3 regions of the Acerihabitans sp. TG2 genome follow, and region 1 is predicted to be linked to each of the others. Evidence: predicted binding sites of a transcription regulator. Region 1 holds the regulator's gene; each other region holds the start of a gene.

Region 1 (3,690 bases):
TGCCCGATATCCTGACCACGGCAAAAGCCTTGGGTGGCGGGTTTCCCATCAGCGCCATGCTGACCACCGAAGATATTGCTTCGGTGATGACGGTAGGTACCCATGGCACCACCTACGGGGGTAACCCACTGGCCTGTGCGGTGGCGGAAGCCGCCTTGGATGTGATTAATACGCCGGCAGTGCTGGCGGGCATCAATGAACGACACGACCGCTTTATCAGCGCCCTGGAGAAGATAAACCAAAAATACCATCTGTTTGAGGACGTCCGTGGTATGGGCTTGCTATTGGGCGCCGCGTTACAGCCCCAGTACCATGGGCGCGCGCGCGAATTCCTGCATGCCAGTGCGGCTGAAGGTGTGATGCTGCTGGTCGCCGGTCCGGACGTGATGCGTTTTGCGCCATCGCTGGTGGTGGGGTTCGACGATATTGAACTGGGCATGGCGCGCTTTGAAAAAGCCGTGGCCAAGGTTGTCGGCGCTGATGACTAAGCGGTGCGCCGGGTGTTCGTTATTCCCGGCGTTCTTTTAACCGGCGCGACAACGTATTCGCTAACGACGAGCTCACGAAAAAAAAGCGTGGCGCAAGGCACCACGCCCGTTTTATGACACTATCAGCGCGTACCGTAAACGACAATAGTTTTCCCGTGCGCGGAGATGAGGTTTTGATCTTCCAACATTTTCAGAATACGTCCTACCGTTTCACGCGAGCAGCCGACGATCTGGCCTATTTCCTGACGGGTAATCTTGATTTGCATACCGTCGGGATGGGTCATGGCATCGGGTTGCTTCGCCAGATTCAACAGGGTTTGGGCAATTCGCCCGGTAACGTCCAAAAATGCCAAGTTACCCACTTTTTCGGAGGTGACTTGTAAACGATTGGCCATTTGTGCGGACAAACGCATCAATATATCCGGATTCACCTGGATCAACTGGCGAAATTTCTTATATGAAATCTCGGCCACTTCACAGGCGGTTTTCGCCCGTACCCAGGCACTACGTTCTTGACCTTCCTCGAATAAGCCTAGTTCACCAATGAAATCCCCCTGGTTAAGATAGGAGAGGATCATCTCTTTGCCTTCTTCATCCTTAATCAGCACCGCGACGGCACCTTTAACGATGTAATAAAGCGTTTCTGCTTTTTCGCCCTGATGTATAAGCGTACTCTTCGATGGATACTTATGAATATGGCAATGTGACAGGAACCATTCGAGAGTAGGGTCTGTTTGCGGTTTGCCAAGAACCATTCGTTGTTATCCTCTTTTGTCATCGCTGTCCTGATGAAGGACAGCGTATTCCCTATTACGACGCTGTGCTATTTCTCTTACTCCGCAGTAAACGGAGCGACGTAAGGGAACATATTAGGGTCTGGTTTTAGTGATGTTCTGATCGGACTCTTGCCCTTTCATTATCAATGAGCCGATCCAACCTTGTTTTTAACATAGGTTTGATGCAGTGTCTTCTGTTGTCTTGCATCAGCATGATGTATGTTCGCTAACATTGCCACTTTTCAGACAAATATGTAGTCTGGTGTAACGCTTTTCATCTGGAGTCATCTCATGCAAGCACGGGTAAAGTGGGTCGAGGGATTGTCATTTATGGGTGAGTCCGCCTCGGGCCATCAGGTTTTAATGGATGGCAATGCCGGAGAAAAGGCGCCGAGTCCTATGGAAATGGTATTAATGTCGGTTGGTGGGTGCAGTGCGATAGATGTGGTATCGATTTTACAAAAAGGGCGGCAGGATGTACGTGACTGTGAAGTGAAACTGACGTCTGAACGTCGTGACGAGGCGCCGCGTATATTTACCTATATCAATCTACATTTCATCGTAACCGGCAGCGATCTTAGCGACAAATCAGTCGAAAGGGCGGTAGCGCTTTCAGCGGAAAAATACTGTTCTGTGTCGCTGATGCTGGGCCAGTCGGTGCGAATGACCCATAGTTTTGAAGTGCGCGGCGAGACGCTTGTCCCCCACGCTTAGGAAACGTCGCCATACGTTGACATGCGTTGAGATAGTGACGCCAAGACCGTCGCAACGCTACCCACAGATCACAAGGCAGGCTATGTCCATGCCAACCCCCCTTGGCGGATAAGGTGTGGCACCAAGGTGCCGCGTCTTATTGAATCTGTTTTCCTTCCAGCAATTGTTGCACCAGCGGTCCCATGATCAATTCCATGGCCAGGCCCATTTTTCCGCCGGGTACCACCAAGGTATTAATATTGGAAATAAACGACCCCTGCAACATGGCCAACAGATAGGGTAAATCGATATTCTTTAAGCTGCGAAAATGAATGACAACAAAACTTTCATCCAGTGAGGGGATCGCCTTGGCGGCAAACGGATTGGACGTATCTACCGTGGGTACCCGCTGAAAGTTGATATGGGTACGGGAGAATTGTGGGGTAATGTAATTAATATAATCCTCCATGGAACGCACTACGGAATCCATTACCGCCTCACGGGAATGGCCGCGCTCCCCGGTATCCCGCACCAGTTTCTGGATCCATTCCAAATTGACGATGGGAACCACACCCACCAACAAATCTACATGCTGTGCAACATCCTGATGATCGGTGACCACGCCGCCATGTAGACCCTCATAGAACAAGACGTCGGTGGATTCGGGTAAGGGTTGCCAAGGCGTAAAGGTGCCGGGATTTTGATTAAAAGGCACGGCTTCGTCATAAGTGTGCAAATACTTGCGCGACTCTCCTTGGCCGGTCAGTCCATAGCGCTCAAAGGTATGTGCCAATAAGCTAAAATCGTTGGCCTCTGGACCGAAATAGCTGATATGACGCCCCAAATCCCGGGCTTTACGGATCGCCAGATCCATCTCCGGCCGGGTAAAATGGTGAAAACTATCGCCCTCCAACTCTGCGGCGTGAATAGTGAGCTGCTGAAATATTTTCCGGAAAGCCACACTGGTGGTGGTGGTTCCGGCTCCACTGGAGCCGGTGACGGCAATAATTGGATGCTGTGTTGACATGATAATCCTGCGCTGGATGAAAAGGCTGCGTGATTAACAAACACCGAGCTATCAAGCTCATGATAATTGTTATCATGTTTCACTGTGACGTGCCAGCCCGTTACTGCTCTTTGGACGGTGTCTGCGACTGGGCGTTAAACTGGCTGCGTGGCATGATATTAATATTTTCATGGAGTTCCGACCAGACGACCACCGCTTCTCCACGTTCTAGTTGGCGTTTTACATCGTCGACTTTCTGCGCCAACGTTTTTTCCTGTTCGCCATAATCGGTCCCTTCGCGTAATACGAAAGATTCAATCAGGTTATACAGCGTTTCAGGATCTATTTGTTGCCATGGAATAATCATGTAATTATGTCCCGAATTACCCGTTATCGTTCATGATTATATACCCGTCACGCTTCCCGTGGTTTGAGCGCTATTGGGTATCGCGTGATCGGTAATGCTATTTAGGGAGCCACTGAAACGTGGAAACGAGTCTTTTTCTATCTATGCTCGGGTTTTTATGGGTTGCCGCGATTACCCCAGGACCGAACAATATGCTGCTTACCGCCTCTGGCGCAAATTTCGGCTTTTGGCGTTCCGCACCGCTTATGTTGGGCATTATGCTGGGGATGCAATGCATTTTGCTGCTGGTCGCCTTCGGCGTTGGCAGCCTGATTATGCTTTATCCAGCCCTTCATTTCATACTAAAAGTCGCCGGCAGCG
Region 2 (3,690 bases), on a different contig from region 1:
AGGCCAAGTGCCGGCCGATTTCAGCTATCTGATGAAAAAACCGGGCTACTATCTGGCAGAGGAAGAGTATGTCAAAACATTGCGCGAGCAACTTGGACTGGGCGAATTTCATCGTTTTCCCCTGACCTATATTATGGAAGCTGCCGACGATATATCCTACTGTATTGCCGATCTGGAAGACGCCGTGGAAAAAAAAATCTTCACCGTTGAACAGCTCTATCATTATCTGCGCGATGAATGGGGTAACGTGGAGACCGGTGACCTTTTCCAACGGGTGGTCGTGACGGTATATGAAAAGATTAAACGCAACCAAGGATTGCGCAGTGGTGACCAATTCTTTATGCATTTACGAGTCAATACCGTAGCATGTCTGGTACCCCATGCAGCACAACGGTTTTTAGATAACCTGGCCCCGGTATTTGATGGCTGTTTTAATCAGGCGCTGCTCGAAGACTCAAGTCCTGCTTATCGATTGCTAAAAATATTCAAGGCGGTGGCGTTTAAACATGTTTTCAACCATCCGGAAGTTGAACAGCTTGAATTACAAGGCTATCGGGTGATAAACGGCTTACTTGAAATTTATAGTCCCTTACTGGACATGCCGCTAGAGGCATTTCGTGAGCTAGCGACACAGGATTTTCATCGTGACTATATGATCCCCACCCGATTGTTTCATAAATTATCCATGAAACATCGCCTAGCCTATGGTGAAGCGGTGGCTGATTTAAGCCATTATCCGCAACGCCAACAGCCAATGATGGAATTTTATTATCGCGTACGTTTAATTCAAGACTATATTAGTGGAATGACCGATCTGTATGCGTGGGATGAATATAGGCGTTTGATGGCCGCAGAATGATATACCCGTCATACTTCACGTTGCAGCTGCGTTGGCTGTCCTCGCTCATTCCAGTCTTTTACTTGAGTAAGCTCCTGGGAATTCGCTGCGTTGCCGCCTTGCTGCCACGCGAATTATTTAGGGTATACCCGTCATACTTCACGTTGCCACGTTGCCACGTTGCCACGTTGCCACGTTGTCAGTGGCATAGGTAATAAAGTAGGGATTTGTAAATGGGCCCAATAATTATTTACTATTGACGTTTTTATGACGCTGAACTTTAGGTTATTTCATATATCTCACATATATGGCCACAGCAATGGTCTGCATCCTTATCTGATATTCACAATAGAGACAACACTAGATGAAAAACACAAATTTGGCCCTAAGCGCACTGGCATTTAGTTTAAGTCTGGCGCTGTTTCCGGTATCCACCTTAGCGGCGGAAACTGCTTCTGCGGTACCCACCGCGGCTACCAACCAGCCACTCCCCAGTCTGGCCCCTATGCTGGCAAAGGTGATGCCGTCGGTGGTCAGTATTAGTGTCGAGGGCAGTACCTCAGTACCCGCATCATCGCGGGTGCCAAACCAATTGCAGCAATTCTTTGGCGACAATTCGCCGCTGTGTCAGGAGGGGTCGCCATTCCAAGCCTCGCCGTTGTGTCAAAACGGTGGTGCCGGTGAAGACAATACTCCGCCAACCCAAGAGAAATTCATGGCACTGGGTGCCGGGGTGATTATTGATGCTCAGAAGGGGTATGTCGTCACCAATAACCATGTGGTTAAAGATGCCACCAAAATCCAGGTCCAACTCAATGATGGTCGTCGCTTCGATGCCAAAATTATCGGCAAAGACCCCCGCTCCGATATTGCTTTAGTACAGTTGATCAATTTTAAAAACCTGACTGCCATCAAGATGGCTGATTCGGATCAACTGCGGGTAGGGGATTATACCGTAGCCATCGGCAATCCTTACGGGTTGGGTGAAACCGCGACCTCAGGGATTGTCTCCGCGCTGGGACGCAGCGGGCTTAACGTTGAAAACTACGAAAACTTTATTCAAACCGATGCCGCCATCAATCGGGGCAACTCAGGCGGGGCGCTGGTAAATCTTAATGGTGAGCTGATCGGTATTAATACCGCAATACTCGCGCCGGACGGTGGCAATATCGGCATTGGTTTTGCCATTCCCAGCAACATGGTGAAAAATCTGACGGCGCAAATGATCGAATATGGTCAGGTAAGACGCGGTGAAATTGGCATCTTGGGCACCGAGTTGAATCCAGAGTTGGCCAAGGCGATGAATGTCGATGCCCAGCGCGGCGCGTTTGTCAGTCAGGTCTTGCCAAAATCCGCCGCGGCCAAGGCCGGCGTCAAGGCCGGGGACGTTATCGTTTCCTTGAATGGGCGTGCTATCAGCAGTTTTGCTGCATTCCGCGCTGAGGTCAGCTCCAAGCCGGTAGGCACCAAGGTGACACTTGGCCTGTTGCGCGAAGGCAAACCCGTGACGGTGGATGTCACCCTTGAACAAAGCACTCAATCGCAAGTGGATTCAGGTTTTGTCTTTACCGGTATCGAAGGCGCCGAGTTGAGTAATAACAGCGATCCCAAGGGTGTTAAGGTAGACAATGTCAAAGCCGGCAGCACGGCGGCGCGCATCGGCCTGAAAAAAGACGATATCATCCTGGGTGTTAATCAGCAGCCAGTACAGGATCTGGCCGAGCTACGTAAAATTATCGAGACTAAACCCTCGGTGCTGGCATTAAACGTACAGCGTGGCGACACTACGCTATACCTGCTAGCGCAGTAACCTTTCCCTCCGGCCATTTTCCCCGGTCGGGTTTGTTGCATCGCATAGGCGGCGTCTTTATGGCGCCGTTTTTCGGTTTTTATACCCGTCATACTTCACGTTGGAAGCGGTGTGTTGGTATTTCTGTCACGCGAATTATGTAGATATTTGTGATATCCCCCACAAATTTTGTGCATAAGGTTTCTGTTTGTGCATCTGCACAATGTATGAGCCTAACCGCCCGTATACAATAGGGCAAAGGGCTTAATGGACCGGGGGTGAGGATGGCTACGTATCATCTTGATGCGAAGTTGGCACAAGACATTGTGGCAAGGACCATGCAGATCATCGACAGCAATATCAACGTAATGGACGCCAGGGGCCGGATTATCGGCAGTGGCGATGAAGAACGTGTCGGTGAATTGCACGAAGGCGCGTTGTTGGCGTTATCCCAGGCACGGGTGGTGGATATTGACGATGGCGTAGCCCGTCACCTCCACGGCGTCCGTCCGGGCATCAATTTGCCGCTTAAAATAGATGGCAATATTGTGGGTGTTATCGGACTGACCGGTAATCCAAGCCAGCTCAGGCAGTATGGTGAACTGGTCTGTATGACGGCGGAAATGATGCTTGAACAGGCTCGTTTACTGCATATGCTGGCCCAGGATAGCCGTCTGCGTGAAGAATTGGTGCTCAATTTAATCCGTGCCGAGGAAGTGACCCCGGCGTTGATTGAATGGGCTCAGCGCCTAGGCATTGATATTAATCAACCGCGGGTGGCTGCGGTGGTGGAAGTGGATAGTGGCCAGTTAGGCGTTGATAGCGCCATGGTGGAGTTGCAGCAACTACAGACGCTGCTGACCACCCCGGAGCGGGATAACCTGATAGCGATTGTATCGCTCACGGAGATGGTGGTGCTAAAACCGGCGCTTAATAGCCATGGCCGCTGGGATGCTGAGGAGCATCGTCGTCGGGTGGATACCCTGTTTTCCCGCATGAACGAAAGCAGCCGTCTTCGGGTGCGTATCGCCCTAGGCAACTATTTTCCTGGTGCCGGCGGTAT
Region 3 (3,690 bases), on a different contig from region 1:
CGGCCAGGACAATGTCGCTTATGCCAAAGGTTGTTTCATATTGGAAAAACGCCAGGCGGGGGCCCCGGTATTTCCCGGTGACAGTGGCAACACGCTGCAGGTGTCGCCGGTATCGAAAAATCTGAGTCTGATACCTGCCGCAGTGGAATTGGCACGACAGAGCGAGGTGGCATTGGTGTTTGTCGGCGATCTCTCCGGACTGTTCCAGAGCGGTACCGTGGGCGAAGGTTCGGATACCGATAGCTTGCAGTTGCCCGGGGTACAACAACAGTTACTGGAACAGGTGGTCGCCACCGGCACCCCCACCATTGTGGTGATGACCGGTGGAAGACCCTATAACCTTAATGGACTGGAGGACAACATTGCTGGCTTCATGATGGCCTTTGCTCCCGGGCAGGAAGGCGGTTCAGCCATTGCCGATATTCTTGGTGGCAAGCAGTCCCCGTCAGGCCGAATGGTGATTTCGGCGCCTAAAAGCGCCGGCGCATCCCCCTACTATTACAACCACAAGTTGAAAAGCGGCGGCACGCCCATTGCCTTTTCCTTTGGTTCACGCTATCCGTTCGGTTATGGTCAGAGCTGGACTCATTTTACCTATCACGATTTTCAGCTTTGCGGATCGCCGGTGGCGATAGAACAAGGCGAAGTGGTAGCGCGAATCGTGGTGACCAACAGCGGACCGGTGTCGGGGGTTGAGGTGGTCCAGTTATACATCCGCGATATCGTGGCTTCGTTGGTGCGGCCGATCCAGGAACTCAAAGCCTTCCAGCGCATCGAACTGGAGCCGGGGGAAAGCGCCACGCTGGTGTTTCATATTCCCACCGACATGCTTAATTTTACCGATCGCCAGGGGCGCCGGGTGGTAGAACCAGGGGAATTCGAGGTGCAAATAGGTGCCTCCAGCGCCGATATTCGGGCTAAAGGCCGAATAACCGTTGCGGGAGAATGCTATGTGCTGCCCCAGGCTTGGCGAATGGAGAGTTATTGCCAGGTGGAAACGAATAAACAGATCATCGCTAACTAAAGAATATCGAGGACTGACCTGGTGCCAAAATAGGTCAATCCTTGTTTCCTAAATTAGCATTCGTGACGCAGCTCCGGAATCGTTTAGAAGCCCTGCTACTATCTGGTTTAGGCAGATATAAATCTGCTAAGTGCTACCCTGATTCCCGCCTTGTGCGGGTTTTTTTTCCTGAATGTCTCAGGGTAGCAATATGCAGTAAACTCCGGAATCAACACCGTCTTGATTACATCAATAATTAGCGAACATAACTGGCTGTTCAGCCATTCTCTACAGGCGTATTCTCCTGACGTTGTGCATTATTTCTGGCACCATTAGCCACTACCACGGGATTCGAATCATGGCTACGACCTGACATTGGAAGATCTAAAGGGATCTTAATATCCTTAATGGTAGAACGAACACTCACTTTTTCTATCAACATATCATTATTCATCCTCCCAGCCAGCATTAACGGCGTCTCACAGTTATTATTGGGGAGACAGGCATCAGCACCATACTTTATTAACATAGCAACTTTATTATGATCTTTCATTCTCACAGCAAAATGTAATGCCGTATCACCATTATAATTTCTCAAATTAACATTTGGTTTATATTTAGCTAGAATCTGGTTAAAAAAATCATCATTTTTATTTTTTTTAATGAGCAACATAATAACTGTAAATCCATATTTATCTTGAACATTGGCATCCACGCCTTTATTTCTCAGATTTGATAATAATTCTGGATCTGGCTCAATTACATTATTTATGTTAAGCAAAATATGTTGATTATTTCTAGTTACAGACCGTGTAGACTGACTCTGTTTATCAAGATTCTTAGCATACCAAGAATAAACAAGGTCATCATTTATTCTTGGTTCTTTGTTTTTTATGTGTTGAACGTTTAAATTTATCTCTCGCATTATCCTTTTGGGAACGTTCTTCATGATACTATTCATATAGTATTGATTATGCACACTTTTTATAACACTGTAGTTTATTTTTGTAACATGCAAAGGACAATTGACACTTCCAAGTGAAAGATGCGTTTGCACAAGATTAGTCATAAATAACCTCTATATTAAATGTTAATTAAACGACGACGCGTAAGTACACGTTGCTCTATAGCTATATCCGAAATTAACAAGTAGTGAAATAAAAATTGTTATTCATAAGAGCCTTTGTTGATTTTTTTAAGTCAGTCACGTTATGCGTTACATCAATTTCGTTACATCAATTTAAGTGACATGTATCACAGTTTTACATATCCATAGCCGCTTAACTGCATCTCACGAAATCACAGTTGAGGAAATGAAATGAACGTAGAGACCAAGTCTTGTGTGGTGACCGGGAAAAAATCCGTTGCTGTCATTTCACAATCAGTGGAATATTCTGGTAAAGGAACCTTGGTTAAAGTATCAAGAGGGGGAATTTGCGGTTCCGATCTCCATTACTATCAAGAGGGCGCGGTAGGCAATTTTAAAGTTCGGCAACCCATGATTTTGGGACATGAAATTATTGGCCGTGTGGTAAAAAGTGATACGCCAGGATTAATGATTAACCAGAGCGTAGCCATAAATCCCAGCAAACCCTGTAAGCATTGCAAGTACTGTCTTTCCGGCGAGGAAAATCAGTGTATCAATATGCGGTTTTTTGGCAGCGCTATGTATTTTCCACATGTTGATGGCGGATTTACGCAATTTAAAGTAGTGGATACCGAACAATGCATTCCGTTTGACAATGCCCTCGATGAGCATGTTATGGCCTTTGCTGAACCTTTAGCCGTGGCAATTCATGCGGTAAACCAAGCTGGCGACATCAAGGGCAAAAGCGTGTTTGTCTCTGGGGTTGGTCCTATCGGTAGTTTGCTGGTAGCAGCCGCCAAGGCCTCCGGGGCACGGGAAATTATCTGCGCCGATTTAAGCGAACGCTGCCTGGATATCGCGGCCAAAATGGGTGCGAGTCAAACCCTGCATGCGGCCACTGGTGACTTCTCCGCTTACGCCGATCAAAAAGGCTATTTCGATATCTCTTTCGAAGTATCAGGTCATCCCCAATCCATCACGCGTTGCCTGGAATTAACCCGAGCCAAGGGCACGTTGGTGCAAGTTGGCATGGGTGGCGTCATGCCTGAATTCCCCATGATGATGCTAATAGCCAAGGAGATTACGTTGTTAGGAAGTTTCCGTTTTACTACAGAATTCAATACCGCCGTCACCTGGCTTGCTAACGGTACCGTCGACCCGCTGCCGTTGCTGTCAGGTGAATATCCGCAGAACGAACTTGAGCAAGCGCTGATCTTCGCGGCAAACAAATCGTTGGCATCAAAAGTACAATTGGTCTTTTAAAATTAGGAAATTATAATGAACGATCTATTTTCACTTAAGAATAAAAAAGCCTTGATTACCGGTTCCGCTCAAGGAATTGGTTTTTTACTGGCCAACGGTCTGGCGCAATCAGGGGCCGAAATCATCGTTAATGATATTACTGCCGCCCGTGCGGAAAAAGCCGTGCGACAATTGCAAGATCGGGGTTACACCGCCTATCCCGCCGCCTTTGATGTGACACAAAGTCAGGCCGTCAATAACGCTATTGAGCAGATAGAGTCAGATATCGGCCCCATAGATATATTGATCAATAACGCCGGTATTCAGCGGCGACATCCCTTTACTGAATTCCCGGAAA

What was found. The regulator CRP, encoded in region 1, controls carbon source genes, mostly activating them, when cyclic AMP is high. The targets are predictions, from matches to a motif close to ATGTGANNNNNNTCACAT.
Region 2: a site for CRP is predicted at 2,796-2,813, ahead of SJI19_RS15050 (CdaR family transcriptional regulator). Genes of this name have one in related genera too.
Region 3: a site for CRP is predicted at 2,246-2,263, ahead of idnD (L-idonate 5-dehydrogenase). Genes of this name have one in related genera too.

The regions. Positions count from the first base shown of each region.
Region 1 covers NZ_JAYGJO010000009.1:12,816-16,505, reverse strand. Annotated here, with positions in the region: gene argD (bifunctional acetylornithine/succinyldiaminopimelate transaminase) at 1-488, shown strand, start outside; gene crp (cAMP-activated global transcriptional regulator CRP) at 611-1,243, opposite strand; gene SJI19_RS10035 (OsmC family protein) at 1,556-1,978, shown strand; gene SJI19_RS10030 (phosphoribulokinase) at 2,115-2,984, opposite strand; gene SJI19_RS10025 (YheU family protein) at 3,085-3,330, opposite strand; gene SJI19_RS10020 (LysE family translocator) at 3,450-3,690, shown strand, end outside.
Region 2 covers NZ_JAYGJO010000016.1:89,084-92,773, forward strand. Annotated here, with positions in the region: gene dgt (dGTPase) at 1-859, shown strand, start outside; gene degP (serine endoprotease DegP) at 1,203-2,648, shown strand; gene SJI19_RS15050 (CdaR family transcriptional regulator) at 2,912-3,690, shown strand, end outside.
Region 3 covers NZ_JAYGJO010000022.1:48,423-52,112, forward strand. Annotated here, with positions in the region: gene SJI19_RS17770 (glycoside hydrolase family 3 N-terminal domain-containing protein) at 1-1,024, shown strand, start outside; gene SJI19_RS17775 (ankyrin repeat domain-containing protein) at 1,281-2,072, opposite strand; gene idnD (L-idonate 5-dehydrogenase) at 2,322-3,353, shown strand; gene idnO (gluconate 5-dehydrogenase) at 3,369-3,690, shown strand, end outside.